Regions from separate parts of the Arthrobacter sp. 92 genome, predicted to be linked through region 3. Evidence: predicted binding sites of a transcription regulator. Region 3 holds the regulator's gene; each other region holds the start of a gene.
What was found. Region 3 encodes HrcA, which represses chaperone genes, less so after heat shock. Its sites were predicted from a motif close to TTNGCACTCGNNNNNNNCGAGTGCNAA; they were not measured.

Region 1 (6,602 bases), 1.4 Mb from region 3:
TGATCTGCCCATTCGCCATTGATATGCAGAAACCGGGGCCGGTAGCCCTCGTCCCGGAAGCCCAGCTTCTCCACCACCCGCAGGCTTGGCCCATTCTCAGGCCGGATATTGATTTCCATCCGGTGCAGGCCCAGGACCTGGAAGCAGTGGTCGGTAGCCATGGCGACCGCTGTGGGGGCGATTCCGTGCCCAGCGCGTGCCTTGTCAACCCAGTAGCCAAGCGTGGCCATCATTGCCGACCCCCAGACAATGGATGACACCGTCAACTGGCCCACGATCAGGGGCTGGCGAAAGCCCGGCGTCCACTCCGTGATCACGAACGGCAACGCGGTGCCTTGGGCGGCCTGCGCATTGAGGGATCTGACCATTTGGCGGTAGTCCGGCAGAGCGCCTCCGGGCGCCGGATTGGTGGCTTCCCAAGGGGCGAGCCATTCGCTGTTCCGCGACCGCACAGCGGTCCATTCCTTCCGGTCCCGGTACCGGATGGGGCGAAGCACAATGTCTCCGCACTCCAACGTCACCGGCCAGATGGCGCCCCTCATTGGGGGTTACTTGGACACGTTGGACAGGCTGGCTGTGAACTCCGGCAGCCATTCGCGGAGTCCGGGACCAAGGTCGTCACTGTCGCAGGCCAACTGGACGCAGGCCTTCAGGTAGCTGAGCTTGTCCCCGGTGTCATAGCGGCGTCCGCGGAACACAACGCCGTAAACGCCGTAGCCTTCGCCGGTGCCGGCAGCGAGCTCCTGAAGGGCGTCCGTGAGCTGGATTTCCCCGCCGCGGCCAGGTTCGGTGCGCTCAAGCACATCAAACACTGCCGGGTGGAGCACGTAGCGGCCGATCACGGCGAGGTTGGAAGGAGCCTCGTCGACGTCGGGCTTCTCGACCAGCTTCCTGATCCGGTAGTAGCCGTCGCTGTCTGTCTCTTCGATGTCCGCGCAACCGTACGAGCTGATCTGCGATGGTTCAACCTCAATGAGGGCCACCACCGACCCGCCAGTCTTAGCCTGGACCGCGATCATGGTGCTGAGGAGTTCGTCCCGGGCATCGATGAGGTCGTCACCAAGAAGAACGGCGAACGGCTCATAGCCCACGTGCTGCTTGGCACGCAGCACCGCATGGCCAAGGCCCATGGGGTCGCCCTGGCGCACGTAGTGGATGTCACCGAGGTTGCTGGCCGCCTGGATGGACTCGAGCTTGGCCGTGTCCCCCTTGGCTTCAAGCGCTGCCTCGAGCGACGGCACCCGGTCGAAATGGTCCTCAAGGGCGCGCTTGTTCCGGCCGGTGATCATCAGGATGTCGTTCAGGCCCACGTTGACGGCCTCTTCCACGACGTACTGGATCGCGGGCTTGTCAACGACGGGCAGCATTTCCTTGGGCATGGCCTTGGTGGCCGGCAGGAACCTGGTACCGAGACCCGCAGCGGGAATGACAGCCTTGCGGACGGAAGTATTGGTGGTAGTCACTGGACTAATCTAACGGAGGGACCAAACATTCGGTAATTGCTCAAGGAGCCCCTGACCCCTTTGGGCAGCCCAGTTGCGGAAGGATCTACGCATTGTCATCGAAGGACGAAATACGCGCACGCCACCGGATCCGCCGGGCGGCGCTCCTGCCTGCCGCGCTCGAAGAAGCGGGCGCCGGCATCGCCCGCAACGGGCTCGAATGGGCCCGCCGGATCTCCTCAGGACAGCCCCGGACTTTCGCCGCCTACCTGGGAGTCGGCGCCGAGCCTCCCACCCTTCCCCTTCTAAGAGCGCTGGAGAATGCGGGGCACAAAGTCCTCCTGCCTGTCTGCGGGCCGTCCATCACATTAAGCTGGGTCTACTGGACGCCGGCCACGGAATTCGTGCGCAGCGCTTATGCCCCCATCCAGGAACCCCTGGGGGACCGGCACGGCGCGGAGGTGTTCGGGGACGTGGCCGGAATTTTTATTCCCGCCACGGCCCTGGATGGCTCGGGAAACAGGATCGGCCAGGGCGGCGGTTACTACGACAAGTTCCTCGCGAACCTGGCGGCCCGTGGTCTGCGGCTGCCGGTTGCCGCCGTCGTCTACCAGAGCGAAATCCTCCCCCCGGGACAGATTCCTGCCGAGTCCTTTGACCAGCGAGTTCCGGCGGCCCTCACTCCCGAAGGCCTCGCCACGCTGATGTAGAACGGGCCGGCCGGGGTGATAGAATTGGCACTCAGGCCCTGCGACTGCTAAGGGCGGGACGTCCGGCAACGGAATTCCGCACCAGGCAGCACGGGACCTGGTCGTTTGTCCCAGAGGAGGATTTTCAGTGCCCACGTATGCATACGCCTGCAAGGACTGCAGCCACGCCTTCGAGATTGTGCAGTCCTTCACCGACAGCAGCCTGACGTCCTGCCCCGAGTGCGAGGGAACGCTTCGCAAGAAGTTCAACAGCGTTGGGGTGGTCTTCAAGGGTTCGGGCTTTTACCGCACCGATTCCCGCGATACAAAGGGAAGCAGCGTCTCGCCGGCCCCGGCCGCGCCCGCTCCGACTCCCGCCCCAGCCGCCGCAGCAAGCTGATCCGCCCCTCCCCCGCGCCACGTCGCGCGAGCCCGTAAATGCGGGTCGTTTATCCACATAGCGCGCTTAGGGGCATGCCACGGCTTGGCTGACTCCGTAGCGTGACGGTATGGCCATTACCCTCCGCAAGCGGCTGCCGGATGACCGCCGCACCACCAGACCGCTGGGACGTCCCAGGGCCCTGAGGTCGACCCGTTCCGCGCGAGGCGCTCTTCCGCGGAGACGTCGGTTTGCCAACTGGATCAACCGCCACCGCAGGCTCGCCGTCGCACTCCTGATGTGCGCCGCCGCGGGCATGGCTGTGCAACAGCTCACCCCCGCTCCCGCCTCCATGGTGCTGGCTGTAGCCTCAGCCCATGACTTGGCGGCCGGCAGCACCTTGGGGACCGCCGACCTTGCCGCAGTCAGGGTGCCGCCCGGGATGCTGCCGGAGGGTTCCTTCACCGACGGCTCCGCTCTTGAAGGGAAGCAGCTGGCAGCACCCCTGAGGAAAGGGCAGTTACTCTCGGATGCCCAGTTGCTTGGTCCCGGGCTGCTGACCGGCACAGTGCCTGGCTCGGCGGCCGTGCCGCTGAGAATGGCCGACCCCTCGTCCATCCAGCTGCTGGCGCCCGGGCAGCTGGTCAACGTTGTGATGACCACGGGAAATGACTACGAACGCCCCGGCGCCTCAGAGGTCTTGGCTGCCGCCGTACCGGTGCTGTGGACATCCGGTCAGGGGGGTAAAACCGGCCAATGGCTGGGAACCGGGGAAACCGACGGTCTGATGGTTGTGGCCGCGAACCCCGAGCAGGCACGCAGGCTCGCCGGGGCCTCAACCCAAGGGAAGCTGTTCTTCGTGCTGGTCGCATCCCCCGGTTAGGCTTGTGGCCCAGGCCCCTGGTTAGAGGGGCGGCGATACGGTGTTCCCAGGCCGAGTTGGTTGTTGGCCGCGCCGACTAGCCCCAATGCGGGGGCTTCTGCTCCTGGAGCCATGCGTCGTGATCGTATTCCGAGGCGTGGTCTCCCCAGCGTTTCGGATCGTCCTCGGAGGCCTTGTTAGGCAACACACCCGTGGGCACCGTGGCGGAAGCACGGGAACGCCCGTTCTCCTGGCTCTCATCCCCCATGAACTCGTCCGAAGCGCCCCGCCGGCTAAGGCGGGACTCGACGGCGCCAGGCTCGCCGAGGCCGTGTTCACCAGTGCCGTGTTCGCCGGTGCCGTGTTCGCCGGTCCCGTTTTCACCAGTCCCGGGCGTTCCGTTGCGTGAGCCGCCAGATTCCTTGCCGTTCATTTCCTTGCTGTCTCCCAAAGCGCTATGCACGTTATTCGGTTCCGCGCCGGCGCGTCCGGCGTTGCGGACACCATCCATCGTCAAGCGTACCGAGTCGGCGCCCGCGGGTTCCATGCCCACGGGAACATCTCCGCCGGAGTCCGCACTGGAGACGTCATGCTGGCCGGACTCATCCCGGCTGAGCGTGAGGCTTTCCACGTCGTCCTCGAAAAAGCCGACCGACTTCGGCGCAAGTCCGGACACTGTGGGCTTCTCGAGGCCCAGATAGCCGCCAATCCGGTCCGCGCACGCCGACGGGTCGGTGAACACCTCAATGGTCCACAGCGGCATGTACCGCCACCCCAGGCGTTCCAGCAGTTGCGGACGAAGCCGGCTGCGCTCACGGACACTCATCCGCCTGTACTGCTCGGTGCCGTCGGACTCAATGGCAACTGGCCGCGGCAACTCGCCCTCGTCGTGGCCGATTGAATTCACCGGGTCCGCCGCGGCGGCGACGTCCAGTACACCGTCGTATTGGTGCCAGACTCTGGCGCCGCGGGCGCGGAGCCTATCGCCAAGATCGGCTACAAGGGGATCCGCCCCCAGGGCCTGCTCACTGGCCGCGGCCCGGGAAGCCGGGGTGCCCAGATCAGTGTTCCCGGCAATCTCGCGGTCCAGTAACTCATAGAAGTCCAGGGCGCCATGGCTCAGCCTGGTGACATCCAGGTCTTCGGGCCTGAAGCAGCTGAGGACATGCATGGAGCGCCGTGCGCGCGACATGGCCAGGGCGAATTTCGCGCGGCCTCCCTCTGCGGACAGCGGCCCGAAGTTGTGCAGGGCGCGGCCGTGCGGGGTCCTGCCGTATCCCGGCGAAAAAATCACGTGGTCGCGGACCAGGCCCTGGGCGCGCTCCAGATCCACCACGCGGAAGGACTCAGGCCCTGCGGTGAAGAAGCTTGCCAGCAACGGATAGTTCGGCAGCTGCAACCGGATGGCCTCGCCGATCCTGGCCGCATGCCGAAGGCTGGCCGTCACCACGGCAAGGGATGTCCGGGGCCGGAGCCGCGCATGCTCGAACACGAGCCCCACAACCCTGTTCACCTCGGCAACCACAGACTCCACGCCCTCCTTGTCCGCGCTCGGAAGCCCCGTCCCGTCAGGCAGGTATTCCAGATGCAGGGCCCGGTCAAGCCCCGTGGCCGTCTGGCCTTCGGGGAGCCGCCGGAGGGCGCCGTCGTAAAAGCTCTTGCTCAGCTGCAACACCAGGTCTTCGTCCACCGCGCGGTACACCGACCTCAGCCGCCACGTGGGAAGCACCGCGGATAACGCCGAGTAGGCACTTTCGACGTTGAGATGGGCGGTCTCGCCGGCCGCCAGTCGCTCAACTCCAACCGTGAAGCTCCGGGGGCTGGCGATCTTGTCGTCGCCGAAGGCAATGACCTGTTTTGCACGGGCGATGGCCGGAAGCACGGCCTGCAGGGACGTCGCCTCGGCATCCAGGATGATGACAGCGTCGAATCGTTGCTCGGCCGGCAGCAGGCCGGTCATCAGATAAGGGCTGACGGACCACACCGGCACCAGCATCGGCACCAGCGCCGGCGCCTGGGCCGTCAGAGCTGCGAGGCTGACCCGGCCGTCCTTGAGCAGGCTCCGCAACAGATCCGCTTGACGCGGATGTTCCGAGATGCCAGCGTGCCACCGTTCGGAAAGCTTCCACCGCAGGCGGGCTGCGCCGCTGGCGATGTGGGCGTTGTCTGCCAGACGGTACTCTGCCTCCAGCTGCCGCAGGGCATCGCCGTCGGACATTGCCAGGTAGTCGTCTCCGCTGATCATCGCCTCAAGGGCCGACTGCCACCAGGCGAGGTCGAGTTCGGCTGCTACCGACTCGGCGGGAACCTCGCGCTCCGCCAGGTCAGCCAGGAGCTCACCCAGGCCGTGCTCACGCATGTTCTCGATCAACAGGGTCCGCTCCGGGAGGGACTTGAGCGTCTGGGAGTCCGCCACCAGGCGTTCCAGGCGTTCCATCAGTTCCTCGTACGGAGTGCGCTGCAGGTCGCCGCCGGCCCCGGTGTGCTTCACAGCGGCGCCCAGCTGGGCCAGCTCGCCGGCCAGGCCGCGGTACAGCACGTTCATCTCGGCCAGCCCCGAGGGTACCGCAGGGTGCCGCTGGCTGGTTGCGTACTCCGCCCAGAGGGCCCGCTGTTCCTGGACGAGCACCAGGGAGCTGTGCAGATCGGCTATGTGAACGCCGGGACGGACGTATTCCTTGGCAACGCGCCGCAGCCGGGACCGCTGCATGGACGGCATCTCAATGCCCCGTTCGCGCCGCCAGGGGGACGTGGCTGTTGCGGAGATGAGGTCGTGGACCGGGCGGTCAAAGATGTCCGGGGTGAATTTGTCCAGGCTTTCGCGCACCGCCATCAGAAGTTCGAGCTGCGAGCCCCACTCCGCGAACGTGGCACCAAGACGGATCTGGGCGTGCTCGGCCACCTCGCTCATGCGGTCGCGGAGCACCGGGAGGTTCTTTTCAACCGACCGGGCAACGTTGTGCGCCTCTTCCGTTTCCTTCCGGGTCAGGAGCCGCGCTCCATGCCATGGACTGGTGGTGGAGGCCCGGCTGAAGCTGCCGAGTTCAGCCGCCCGCTGGAGGCGCCCGGCGAGTTCCTGGCGGTCCCGGATGTTGTCCAGCACGCTGCGCTTGAGCCGCACGGTGGTGGCGGGAGCAGGCTGGATCGATGTCAGTTCGGCCAGTGACTGCATGGCCTGGTAGGGCGAGCAGCCCCACCGCTGGCGGATGTTGTGGAGCGACGCCACATGG
Region 2 (6,602 bases), 1.5 Mb from region 3:
CCTCCACACGGCCCTTGGCCCAGTATCCGGAGAGTGAGACCTGCCCGCGTTCCAAGCCGCGCTGAACGAAGAGCACCTCGCGCAGTGCTTTCATGTAGCCGCGCTCACCATGGGCGAAGACCTGCACCCTGCCCTCCAGCCACTGGGCGTCCCGCACGGCGTTGACAAGCAGTTCGCTGGAACCTGCGGCTACGCCCCCGCGGGGGAGCCAGGCGATCGTGACGCCGGCCGGCGCGGCGATGGCCTGGATCTCGGCGTCGCTGTCCACCTCCACGAATGCGAGGCCGCGGGCATCCTGGGGCAACGCTTCGAGGGCCGCCGCGATAGCAGGAAGAGCCGCTTCATCGCCGGCGAAAAGATGCCAGTCGGCCGCCGGATCGGGGTTGTAGCCGCCGCCGGGGCCGGTGAAGACCAGGTTGTCACCGGGCCGGGCCGTAGCCGCCCACGGTCCTGCGAGGCCCTCGTCACCGTGGATGACGAAGTCGATGGCCAGCTCGTGTGCGGCCTCATTTACCCACCGGACCGTGTAAGTCCTGGTGTATGGCCACAGCTCGCGGGGCATTGTTTCGCGGACCGCCCACAAGTCCAGCGGCTGCGGGTATTCCACGCCCGGCTGCGGGAAGGCGATCTTGACGTACCTGTCCACATAGCCATTGTTTATGTAGCCGGAAAAGCCGTCGCCGCCCGCCACGATGCGGACCATGTGGGGCGAGAGTTCCTCGCGCCGGAGTACCGTGAGGTTCGTCTGCGGACGCGATTTGCGGGTGGCTGATGTGGCTGCGGGCACGGAAGTCATAAGAGCAAGCCTAGGCCACCGGGACCGGACAGGGCCGGCCCTGGCAGCCCGGGCGGCCGCATTACACCCGCGTCCGCAGGCGGCCCTCGCTCGGGTCGGGAGCGGCGCCCGCGTCACTCCTCAGAGAACGGGCAGCGTCCAGTCCACTGCATCGGCGCCCTGTTCCTTCAGAAGGGCGTTGGCATGGCTGAAAGGCCGCGAGCCGAAGAAGCCGCGTGCAGCGGACAACGGACTGGGATGCGCGCTGGCCAGAACAGGGGTCTCGCCCAGCAGGGGGCGGACGCTCTCGGCATCCTTGCCCCACAACAAGGCCACCAAGGGCGCCGGGCGGCCATCCGGGGCATGACGGGAGGCGACGGCGGTGATCGCCGCCGTCGTAACCTCTTCCCAGCCTTTTGACCGGTGCGAACCGGCTAAACCCGCCCGCACGCTGAGAACGCGGTTGAGCAGCAGCACTCCCTGCTCCGTCCAGGCGCCGAGATCGCCGTGGACCCGGGCCGGGATGCCCAGATCCGCTTCGAGTTCCTTATAGATGTTTGCCAGGCTGCGCGGAATGGGCCTGGTGCGGCCGTCCACCGCAAAGGCCAGCCCCACGGCGTGGCCTGGAGTGGGGTACGGGTCCTGCCCCACAATAAGGACCTTGACGGCAGCGAACGGCTGGCGGAAGGCACGCAGGACGTTGGACGGGGATGGCAGCACCTGATGCCCGGCGGCGACTTCGGCCGCAAGAAAGGCCAGGACCCTGCGCAGGGCGCCCTCGACTGGGGCCAGGGCTTGCGCCCAGTCCGCTGTCACCAGCGTGTCCAGAGGCAGGTTCACCATCTCGGCGAATCCCGTGGTGTCCCCGGCAATCGGCTCCAGCTCGAACAACGGTTCGGAATCAAACACGCGTCCATTCTTGCAGGCGGCATGGGAGGAAGACGACCGCCTAAATGACAGCCTTGTTGTTCGCCCGTACCATTGGATGAGACTTTAGACCCGAACTCAGCGAAGGAGTGCGCCGTGGCAGAACCAATACAGGACCAACGGCCCCTGGCTGACTCCGGCAGCGGGACCGCCAGCCGCGCCCGCCCCGTCGAACAGGCTCCGGCCGGCCGGGCTTTGAGCGGGCGGGACCAGCAGATGCTCGCCTTGGAACGGCAGTGGTGGAAGTACGCCGGCGCCAAGGAGCAGGCCATCCGCGAACTCTTCGACCTTTCGGCCACGCACTACTACCAGATCCTCAACACATTGATTGACACTGAGGATGCTTTGGCTCATGACCCCATGCTGGTCAAGAGATTGCGTAGACTACGTACGTCACGCCAACGGGCGCGCACCGCGCGTCGTTTGGGCTCTGACGCTTAGAAGTCAGGGCTGGGCCATCAGCAAAATCAGCGAGGACACCGTTTTACCATGACCAAATTCGCTCGGGATGAATTCGACAGGGTCCCGGAGACCTCTTCACGCCAAGGTGTCCACCGGGCCGCAGCAGATGCTCCCCGCCACCGGCTGGTGCCCGTGTTGGCGGTAGGCGTTGCGGCATTGGTGATCGGCCTGATTGCCTTCCTCTTCCTGCCCCAGCTGGGCTTCTCCAAAGGCAGCACCCCGTTGATGGCAGCCGGGTCATCGGTAAGCGGCGCGTCCGCCTCGCCCACCGCGCCCCAAGGCACAGCGGCGTCGGCTCCGGCATCGTCCAGTCCCGCACCCTCGGCGTCGGACGCACCCGGCCCCACGTCCTCGGCCGGCGACGGCCCGTCCATCGCGCCGGAAGCGGCAGGTCAGGCCGTTGACAAGACACAGCCGGTAGCCGTTTACAACGGAACCACCACATCCGGCCTTGCGAGCCGGGTGAGCGGGAGCGTTTCCGCGGCTGGCTGGGCACTGGGGCCGGTGGGGAACTGGGGCGGCTTGCCGCAAAGCACGTCCGTCATCTATTACAGCGGAGCAGCGCAGAAAGCCAACGCCGAGGCCTTGGGGTCGCTGCTCAAGATCACCAAACTGGTGGACTCGGCCCAGTTCCAGATGCCGGTTGTGGTGGTCCTCGGGCCCGGGTTCCAGTAACTCCGAACCCGGACTGGCCTGCTGCGGCAACGGAATCCGGTTACGCCTGAATAACTATTCCGTGCCACGCAAACCCGGGCCTGCCCATCGGAATGTCTGGTGGATACAGTGATTGCTGACCTCCAATTGAACCAACTGTTTAACCTGTATTCACGGCGCACATGGACGTGGGCCGTACGGAAGCTAGCTGAGAGTGTGGACACTATGGCATTGGGAACCGTGAAGTGGTTCAACGCCGAAAAGGGCTACGGCTTCATCACCGTTGACGGCTCCGGGGACGACGTCTTCGTTCACTGGTCCGCGATTGAGGGCGAGGGCTACCGGGCGCTGGACGAAGGCCAGCGCGTGGAGCTTGAGGTGGGCGAGGGTGAAAAGGGTCCCCAGGCAGAAAACGTCCGGCCCGCCTGATGCTTGAACCCACGGCGCCAGGCGCTGAGAGCCGCGCCATGCACCGTCGGGGACGCCTGCGGGGCGCTCGTGCGGTGGCACTGGCCGCGGGAGCTGCCATCATCCTCGGCGGCTGCGGGGGCTCGGCCGGGAATGCCCGCCTGGACTCCGCGGACGCCAGCGGCGACGGCACCCTGCGGATCGGCCTGATCCTGGACAACACGGGGAAACAGGGCTTCCTCAACGCCTCGGAGCTGGCCGCTGCCAAACTGGCAGTTCAGGAGATCAATTCGGCCGGCGGCCACAAGGGCAAACCCGTGGAGCTGCTGCCGGAGAAGACCGGTGAGGATACGGCTGCCCAAGCCAAGGCGCTGGTGGATGCCAAGGCGGACGTGGTGGTCGGCCCCACTGATTCGAGCCGGGCCGCGGCTGCTATCGACGTACTCGCCAGGGCCAAGGTGGCCGTGATTTCGCCCGCCAATTCCGCGCTTGGCCTGAGCAAGTACAAGAGCGGCGGATACTACTTCCGTACCGCCTCGGCCGACGTCGCCCAGGCAGCGGTCCTGGTCAAGTTGGCCAAGGACGCGGGCGCCAAGAACCTGGCCATCGTCCATGAAGCAGGAAGCTACGGCACGGACGTTTCCGCAGCGGTGAAGACCGCCGCCCAGCAGTCCGGCCTGGCGCCGGTGACGGACGCCGAGTTCCCGGCCGGTGATGCGCGGCAGGCGGCGGGGACCGCAAAGGCGTCGGCTCCCGACGCCGTCGTTCTGGTGGCGCGGGAGGGTGCTCAAGGCGCCATTGCCGAGCTCAATAACGCCGGCCTGGCAGGGAAGAAGCTGATCCTCAGCGACGGCGCCATGAGCCAGTACGGCTCGGCACTGGGTTCCAAGGCGCTTGACGGCGCACGGGGGATCCTGCCCGGCATCTTCCCCTCCGCGGAATTCCAGGCCGGGCTCGTGTCGGTCGATCCGGGCCTCAAGGATATGACCTTCGCCGCTGAGACATATGACGCCGTGAACCTCGCCGCCCTCGCTGCGGCTGTGGCGGAGGACGACGCCGGAACCTCCATCGCGTCGAAGCTGGTTGCCGTCTCCGGGGGATCGCCGCCATCCGCCGCCGGCCACCAGCCAGCCGAAGCGGCTGTGCCGTGCAAAAGCTACAAGGAGTGCGTGGACGTCGCCAAGTCCGGCAAGGCGCCCGACTACGACGGCCAGTCCGGGCGCATCGGCTTCGATGCGAACGGCGATGTTACCGCCGCAAACTATATGGTTTACCTCTACGGAGCGGACAACACGGCCAAGATGGCCGGCACCGAAACCGCAGCCCGCTCGGGCAGCTGATCGCTCGTAGCGTATTGGACGCGCGGGGAGGCCCTTTCGTGCGGTCACTGCTTGCACTCTCCCCGGGGGAGTGCTAATTATTGACTTAGCACTCCCACGGACTGACTGCTAATGCACCGGCCGGTTCGGCCGGTTCCGCACCAAGCAAACAGGACAGGGAGCGAAAGAAATACCTGGCTGGGGTGAGATCCCATCCGGCGGCATACAGAGGCCACCGGTGAAGGATCGTCCGTCGCGGGCACCGCAGCGAAGGTTCATTCTTAACGACTGTCCCGAAAGGACTACTGCCGTTATGGCCAAGATCATTGCATTTGATGAAGAGGCACGCCGCGGTCTCGAGCGGGGCCTGAACATCCTCGCCGACGCCGTCAAGGTCACCCTCGGCCCGCGTGGACGCAACGTCGTCCTCGAAAAGAAGTGGGGCGCCCCCACGATCACCAACGATGGTGTTTCCATCGCCAAGGAGATCGAGCTGGACGATCCTTACGAAAAGATCGGCGCCGAGCTGGTCAAGGAAGTTGCCAAGAAGACGGACGACGTCGCCGGCGACGGGACCACCACGGCAACCGTGCTGGCACAGGCCCTGGTCAAGGAAGGCCTGCGCAACGTCGCGGCCGGCGCTGACCCGCTGTCCCTCAAGCGCGGCATCGAGAAGGCCGTGGAAGCCGTCACGCGCGAGCTCCTCGCCTCCGCCAAGGAAATCGAAACCAAGGAAGAGATCGCCGCAACCGCTTCGATCTCCGCCGGTGACGACGAAATCGGTGCACTGATTGCAGAAGCGCTGGACAAGGTGGGCAAGGAAGGTGTTATCACCGTCGAGGAGTCCAACACCTTTGGCCTCGAGCTTGAACTCACCGAAGGCATGCGCTTCGACAAGGGTTACATCTCCGCTTACTTCGTCACCGACGCCGAGCGCCAGGAGACGGTCCTTGAGGACCCGTACATCCTGATCGTCAACTCCAAGATCTCCAACGTCAAGGAACTGGTTGCTGTCCTGGAAAAGGTCATGCAGTCCAACAAGCCGCTGCTGATCATTGCCGAAGACATCGAGGGCGAGGCCCTGGCCACCCTGATCGTCAACAAGATCCGCGGCACTTTCAAGTCCGTTGCCGTCAAGGCTCCGGGCTTCGGGGACCGCCGCAAGGCGCAGCTGGCCGACATTGCCATCCTTACCGGTGGCCAGGTCATCTCCGAGGAAGTCGGACTCAAGCTCGAGAACGCCGGACTCGAACTCCTCGGCCACGCCCGCAAGGTTGTTGTGACCAAGGACGAGACCACCATCGTCGAGGGTGCAGGCGACGCTGACCAGATCGCCGGCCGCGTTTCCCAGATCCGCGCCGAGATCGAAAACTCCGACTCCGACTACGACCGCGAGAAGCTGCAGGAGCGCCTGGCCAAGCTGGCCGGCGGCGTTGCAGTCATCAAGGCCGGTGCCGCGACCGAAGTTGAGCTCAAGGAACGCAAGCACCGCATTGAGGACGCAGTCCGCAACGCCAAGGCTGCTGTTGAAGAGGGCATCGTCGCCGGCGGTGGCGTTGCCCTGATTCAGGCAGGTGCCAAGGCGTTCGCCAACCTGCAGCTCTCCGGCGACGAAGCAACGGGCGCGAACATTGTCCGCGTTGCCATCGATGCCCCGCTGAAGCAGATTGCTTTCAACGCCGGCATGGAGCCTGGTGTTGTTGTGGACAAGGTTCGCGGCCTGCCCGCAGGCCACGGCCTCAATGCAGCAACCGGCGAGTACGTCGACCTGCTTGCAGCCGGCATCAACGACCCCGTAAAGGTGACCCGCTCTGCCCTGCAGAACGCGGCTTCCATCGCGGGCCTCTTCCTGACCACCGAGGCCGTTGTGGCCGACAAGCCGGAGAAGAACGCTCCGGCCATGGGTGGCGGCGAAGACATGGGCGGCATGGGCGGTTTCTAACCTCCCGGCCCCCGAGCCACTGTACGACGGCGGTTCCACTTTCGGGTGGGGCCGCCGTCGTCTTTAACGATGCTGCTGCTATCGCTAATGGTTTCCGGTGGGCATCCCTTCTCCG
Region 3 (6,602 bases):
CCGTTTGTTGCTTCAGTCATGGTGCCGGCCTGCTGGCCTCTGGTCCCCTCCAGTTAGGAAATAGTTGCTCCGAATGATCCATTGACCCGCCGGCCTACCGGGCAGGTTCCGTGTTAAGCGGAGTCCTTCCATCTTACGCCAGCGACCCGACCGGCGGCCCCGGCCCGGCCACGCGATGCCCGTCCTGGAACGATTCCGTTGCGCGTTTCCGTCATTAGGTATCAACTTTGTATCGGCCTCATATCGTTCCTGTTGCAGTTCGGTTCACCGTGCCCAAAGGCCGCGGGCGGCCGGGGACCGTGTGTAATGCTGGGATTCAGCGGCCTTGCGCCGGCAGTCGAGGGTGCCAACGGGCCCTTCCCGGCGGTTTCTGCCGGACCTGCCACGCGCTCGTAAAGCAAGAGTCACACAGCGGGCCCCGCCGGGGCGCGCATCCGAAGGAACACACGAGGGCGGGGGAACACCGGAGCCGATGGGATTTAGCGGGATGGGGCACAGAAGGAGACCAGCGGGACAGCGTGTGCGTTCCGCCGTTCTGCTCTGGGTGCTGCCTGCCGCGATCCTGCTCTCCGGCTGCGTCGCCACTCCCCAGCCCCCGGAGGACTCGGCAGGCACACCGCAGATGCTGTCCGGTTCCGCCACTGCGGGGGTTCCCAGCACCAGCGCGCCGTTGGAAACCACCCAGGCCTCCAACAAAGCGCCGGTGTACTGGATTGGCCGCAGCAACGACAATGTGTTCCTGTACCGCGAGTTCCGCGACGTGCCTGAGCAGGATAATCCGGTGACGCGCGCACTGCGCGCCATGATGTCCCAGAAGCCCCTCGATCCTGACTTCTTCACCCCATGGCAGAACCCGAAGAAGCTGGCCACGTCCATCTCCGGCAAGAATGTCATCACGGTGGATGTCTCCGCCGACGCTTTCAACAGCAACGTTGACACTTCCATGGCCGAGCGCGCCATCCAGCAGTTGGTCTATACCGCGACCGCGGCGGGAGCCAGCTCCGGGCTGGTGGATGCCGGCCAACAGATCCAGGTGGTGATTCTCGTGGACGGGCATACAGACTATCTCGCCTTCAACCGCGTCCGGCTGGGGACACCGATGTCACGAAGCGCGGGCATGGTTGCCCCCGTGTGGATCATTGACCCGCAGGAGGGGACCCAGGTCGCCGATGGCAGCGTCAAAGTCAGCGGCCGGAGCATCGTCCCCGGCGGCAAGCTCCGCTGGAAGATCCTCCGGGTAGACGGCAGCGCGGACAAGTCACCGTACCTGAGCGGGGACATGACAGCCTCCTCCGATGCCTCACAGTCCGGACTGTTCTCGCTGACGGTGAACCTGGGCCCGGGAAACTACGAAGTCAGGGTATGGCAGATTGACCCCAGCCGAAATGACACGGAGCTGAACGTCGACAGCCGCGGCTTCTCGGTGAAGTAACAGATTCCCGAAGGAGTAGCAGGCGGGCTGCGCCGCTACCATCGGCCAAGCACGTCGCTGGCCAGGACCGTTGCCGCCGGGCCGGCCGTGGATGATCGAAGGACATGGTGGCCAAGCAGCGCGGTGACCGCCCCCGCGCCGCAGAGCCGGGTGACTTCCCTCGGACTGATCCCGCCCTCAGGCCCCACGATAAGCAGGATCTCCCGGGGCCCGGTTCCCGACGGCATCGAGTCCCGCCATGACTCCAGCACGCCGCGCAGCGGCCGCACGGCATCCTCGTGAAGAATGACCGCCAAGTCGGCGGCAGCCACCGCCGCCTGCAGCCCGGGGCCGTCGACGGCGGCACGGACCTCGGGAATCCACGCCCGGCGGGCCTGCTTTGCGGCCGCAGTCACCACGGACTGCCATTTTGCGTGCGCTTTGGCCGCGCGTTCGCCTTTCCACCGCACGATGGCACGTTCGGACTGCCAGGGGATGATGGCGTCGATGCCCAGTTCGGTGGCTGTCTCGGCCGCCAGCTCGTCCCGGTCGCCTTTGGCAAGCGCCTGGACCAGGACCAGGCGGACGTCCGGGCGGCTTTCGATTTCCAGCGCCGAACACTGCACCGTGAGCTGGCCAGGGCCAACGGCGGCCACCGTTCCGGTAAGGCGTTTTCCTGCTCCGTCGGCTATGTCCACAGACTCCCCCACGGCGAGCCGTTTCACCGTCACGGCATGCCGCGCCTCGGCGCCGTCGAGAACGAATTGCGAACCGGGGACCTGGTCATCCAAGGTTCCGGCGGCGGTGAAAAAGACCGGGTTGCTCACTGCTACAGGTTACCGAGCCGGTCCCGCAGCTTGGCGAAGACCCCGCCGCTGGCGGCAAGTTTCCCTTCGGTGTATTGCTCCCCGCGCAGCTTGGCGAGCTGCCGGAGCAGGTCCTCCTGGGCAGGGTCGAGCTTGCTGGGGGTCTCCACCTGCAGGTGGACCTTCAGGTCGCCACGGCCGTAACCGCGCAGGTGGGTGACGCCGAGGCCACGCAGGGTGATGATCTCGCCGGACTGGGTTCCCGCCTTGACGTCGATTTCCTGCGTGCCGTCGAAGGTCTCCAAGGTGACCTCAGTGCCGAGCGCCGCCGCGGTCATGGGAATGTTGAGCGTGGCGTGCAGGTCGTCGCCGTCGCGCAGGTAGGTGGGATCGTTGTTGACCCGGATCTCCACATAGAGGTCTCCGGAGGGTCCGCCGGCAGGTCCGGCTTCGCCCTGGCCGCCGAGCTGGATCCGGGTTCCGGTCGCCACACCGGCGGGAACCTTGACGGTCAGTGTTCGCCGGCTGCGGATGCGTCCCTGCCCGTTGCACTCGTTGCACGGGTCCTTGATGACGGTTCCGAAGCCTTCGCAGGAGCCGCACGGAGCGGCCGTCATAACCTGGCCCAGGATGGAGCGGACGGCCCGCTGGACCTGACCGCTGCCGCCGCAAATGTCGCAGCGCTCGGGGTGGGTCCCCGGCCTGCAGCAGGAGCCGTCACAGGTGGGGCACGTCACGGCCGTGTCCACTTCGAGCTTCTTATTGACGCCGAAGACAGCGTCCCGAAGGTCGATGCGGACGCTGATGAGGGCGTCCTGCCCGCGGCGGACGCGGGAAGCCGGACCGGAGGAGCCGCCGGCGCCGAAGAAGGTGTCGAAGATGTCCTGGAAGGCGAAGCCCTGGCCCGAGTAGCCGGCACCGCCGAAGCCATTGTCCGTGCCGTTCTCGTTGCCGGTTGCGTCGTAAATGCGGCGCTTCTGCGGGTCGGAGAGCACTTCATAGGCGTGCGTGACCGCCTTGAAGCGGTCCGAGGCGTCCTCACCGGGGTTAACGTCCGGGTGGAGGGTGCGCGCAAGCTTTCGGTAGGCCTTCTTGATCTCTTCGCCCGTCGCTTCGGGTGAGACTCCAAGAACGTCGTAGTGGCTGCTCAAAGTTCGTATCTCTTCCTGGTTGTACTGCCTGTGATGCTGCTGCCGTGTCCGGGAAACCGGGACACGGGAAGGCCTGGTTGGCTGGTGCCGGACCCGTCAGGGCCCGAGGATCCTGGAAAGGTAGCGTGCCACGGCCCGGACCGCGGCCATAGTGGTGGGATAGTCCATCCGGGTGGGGCCGAGCACCCCCACCTTGGCAGTGGAACCGGGACCGTATCCCGTGGCCACCACCGAGGCTTCCGCAAGACCGTCATAAGGGTTCTCGCGGCCAATGCTGACGGTCACGCCCCGGGGATCCTGAGCCATTTCGCTCAGCAGCCGGAGCATCACCACCTGCTCCTCGAGCGCTTCAAGGACCGGACCGATGCTCAGCGGAAAGTCAACATTGGACCGTGCCAGGTTGGCGGTCCCTGCCATCACCATCCGCTCCTCGCGGGTGCTGCTCGCCAGCGCGTCCAGTCCCCGTGCCAGAGCCTGCGCGGCATGGCGGCGTGAGGGTTCGCAGCCGGCGACGACGGCGGGCAGCGCCTGCGGGAGGAGGCTCAGCGGCGTGCCGGCCAGGCTCTTGAGGAAGCGCGTGCGAAGTGCCGCGACCGCATCGTCACTGAGTTCCTGGCCGGTGTCGATGACCCGCTGATCAACTTTTCCGGTATCGGCAATCAGCACCACAAGGACCTTGCGCGGCGCAAGCAGCACAAATTCGATGTGCCGCACCATGGCGCGGCTAAGGTGCGGGTACTGCACCACGGCCACCTGGTTGGTCAGCTGGGACAGCAGCCGCACCGTGCGCTCCAGGACATCGTCCAGGTCCTCTGAGCCTTCCAGCAACGTCTGGATGGCGCGCCGCTCGGCCTGCGAGAGTGGCTTGACGGCGGAAATCTGGTCGACGAACAGGCGGTAGCCCTTGTCCGTGGGAATGCGGCCGGCACTTGTGTGCGGCGCGGTGATGAGTCCCTCATCTTCCAGCGCCGCCATGTCGTTACGGATAGTGGCACTGGAAACACCCAGATGGTGCCGTTCCACCAGCGCCTTGGAGCCCACGGGTTCGCGGGAATGCACGTAGTCCTCCACGATGGCGCGCAATACTTCAAGCTTGCGTGGCTCGCTCATTCTCCACCTCCGATCGGCTTTTCCCGGGCGACGGGCTGGGACTGCACCCAGGCAACCGTTAGCACTCGTCATGTCTAAGTGCTAACCAGTCTAATATGAGTCGCCGCGTTGTTAGCATTGGTACCGCTCCGGGCGAAACTCCGGGCTGGGAATGGACGTGCACATTCGCGAAGCCACTGCCTCCCAATATTCAAACCTCCTAGAGCAAGGCAGTGTGTAACGGATGTCGTACCAGAACTGGGGCCCGCAGGACATCTCGGCTCCCCGGAAGTCCGAGCTTCCCGAAGTGCCGGTTGAACGCGGCATGGTGCTGGAAGAGGTGCAGTCCGGCTGGGTTGGCGCTGTGACAAGAGTGGAGAAATCCGGCGGCATGCATGTGGTGGCTCTCGAGGACCGGCGGGGCAAATCACGCAGTTTCCGCCTTGGCCATGGTTTCCTGCTGGAGGGACTGCCCATCCGGCTGATGCCTCCCGCACCCCGGGCGCAGGCAAGCGCGGCCGCCCCGGCCAGGACGGCGTCAGGATCCGTCCGGGTGGACGGGCAACGCGCCCAGGTGGCGAAAGCCAGCCGGATCTGGGTGGAAGGAAAGCACGACGCCGAACTGGTGGAAAAGGTCTGGGGCGACGACCTGCGGGCGGAGGGCATCGTCGTCGAGCCCCTGCACGGAATCGATGACCTTGCAGGTGCCGTAGCGGACTTTGGTCCCGGACCGGGGCGCCGGCTGGGAGTGCTGGTGGACCATTTGGTGCCCGATTCCAAGGAATCGAGGATCGCCGAAGGGGTCATGCGATCCTCCGGGGCGGCCGGAAACGTGCTGATTGTGGGCCATCCCTATGTGGACGTCTGGCAGGCGATCAGGCCAGCAGTCCTTGGCATCGAGCAGTGGCCGGTGATCCCACGCGGCGTTGACTGGAAAACCGGGATCCTGACGGCGTTCGGCTGGCCCCACTCCACGAAGGAGGATATCGGGCTCGGATGGCAGAAGCTCCTCGGTGCAGTCCGGAGCTACGCGGACCTGGAGCCCTCGCTGCTGGGCCGGGTGGAAGAGGTCATCGACTTCCTCACCGCGCCATAGCCAGCCCCTGTGCTGTAACCCGGCGCTGACCTGTGTGTTTCCCGCGCGGCAGGGTGCCGCACTCTTCGAATGCGGGTCCCACCCAGTATTCTTGATACGGCGGTTGCTGCTCCTAGCTCAGCCCCCGCCTTTTCCGGGAACCAACGCACCACTGCAATCCGAAGGACGAAACCGTGGCAGAAGACGCACGTGAACACAGGGACAACCAGGCCGGGCATGGCCAGCCCCAGTATCATGGTGTGCCGGCAAACGCGCTGCCGCTGACAGCCAGCGAAGACCGGCAGTGGGCCACCCTGGCGCACTTCGGCGGCATCCTCGGGTGTGTGCCCTCATTGCTTATCTACCTGATTTTCAAGGACCGGGGACCGTTCACGGCCCAGGAGTCCAAGGAAGCATTGAACTTCACGCTACCGCCCACCATCGCGGCGGTTCTCTGCAATCTCCTGGTGATGCTGCCGGTGGTGGGGAACATCTTTGCCGTGCTGGCCACGCTGATCTGGATCGCGGTTACCTGCTTCTCGGTAGCCGCCGGGATCCACGTAAACCGCGGCCAGCCGCACCGCTACGAGTACAACCTGCGCTGGATCAAGTAGGGCGGATCACGTAGAGACCTGGTCAAGTAGCCCTGTCAGTCCGGCAGAATCCTGCGGACCACTGCGTCCGCGAGGAGCCGGCCCTTAAGGGTGAGGACGAGGTTGCCCTTGAAGGCCGCGGCGGGGTCCACCAGGCCGTCCGCTATCAGTCCCGCGACGGCATGCCTCCCGGATGTCCCCAGCGATTCGACAGCCAGGCCGGAGCTGAGCCTGGCCTCAAGCATGACCCGTTCAACATTGCGGGTCTCGGCGTCCAGGGTCTCCCTGCCCGCGGCCGGCGAGGCGCCTGACGCCAGCCGCCCGGCGTAAGCGGTGGGGTGCTTGACGTTCCACCAGCGCACCCCGCCCACGTGGGAATGCGCGCCGGGGCCAACGCCCCACCAGTCGTCCCCCCGCCAGTAGGCAAGGTTGTGACGGCAGGCCTGGCCCGGGGTGCGGGACCAGTTGCTGACCTCG

Region 1: the regulator HrcA is predicted to act here: its motif matches at 2,177-2,203, upstream of ACP4XC_RS17650 (FmdB family zinc ribbon protein).
Region 2: the regulator HrcA is predicted to act here: its motif matches at 4,652-4,678, upstream of groL (chaperonin GroEL).

Annotation. Positions count from the first base shown of each region.
Region 1 covers NZ_CP189863.1:3,806,216-3,812,817, forward strand. Annotated here, with positions in the region: gene ACP4XC_RS17635 (GNAT family N-acetyltransferase) at 1-542, opposite strand, end outside; gene galU (UTP--glucose-1-phosphate uridylyltransferase GalU) at 549-1,463, opposite strand; gene ACP4XC_RS17645 (5-formyltetrahydrofolate cyclo-ligase) at 1,556-2,152, shown strand; gene ACP4XC_RS17650 (FmdB family zinc ribbon protein) at 2,280-2,531, shown strand; gene cpaB (Flp pilus assembly protein CpaB) at 2,641-3,393, shown strand; gene ACP4XC_RS17660 (AAA family ATPase) at 3,470-6,602, opposite strand, start outside.
Region 2 covers NZ_CP189863.1:928,025-934,626, forward strand. Annotated here, with positions in the region: gene ACP4XC_RS04315 (siderophore-interacting protein) at 1-796, opposite strand, end outside; gene ACP4XC_RS04320 (uracil-DNA glycosylase) at 917-1,684, opposite strand; gene ACP4XC_RS04325 (DUF3263 domain-containing protein) at 1,829-2,143, shown strand; gene ACP4XC_RS04330 (LytR C-terminal domain-containing protein) at 2,192-2,839, shown strand; gene ACP4XC_RS04335 (cold-shock protein) at 3,044-3,247, shown strand; gene ACP4XC_RS04340 (ABC transporter substrate-binding protein) at 3,247-4,566, shown strand; gene groL (chaperonin GroEL) at 4,859-6,487, shown strand.
Region 3 covers NZ_CP189863.1:2,379,731-2,386,332, reverse strand. Annotated here, with positions in the region: gene ACP4XC_RS10965 (PhoH family protein) at 1-20, opposite strand, end outside; gene ACP4XC_RS10960 (GerMN domain-containing protein) at 473-1,432, shown strand; gene ACP4XC_RS10955 (16S rRNA (uracil(1498)-N(3))-methyltransferase) at 1,468-2,238, opposite strand; gene dnaJ (molecular chaperone DnaJ) at 2,241-3,368, opposite strand; gene hrcA (heat-inducible transcriptional repressor HrcA) at 3,465-4,478, opposite strand; gene ACP4XC_RS10940 (DUF3097 domain-containing protein) at 4,702-5,553, shown strand; gene ACP4XC_RS10935 (DUF4870 domain-containing protein) at 5,727-6,146, shown strand; gene hemW (radical SAM family heme chaperone HemW) at 6,182-6,602, opposite strand, start outside.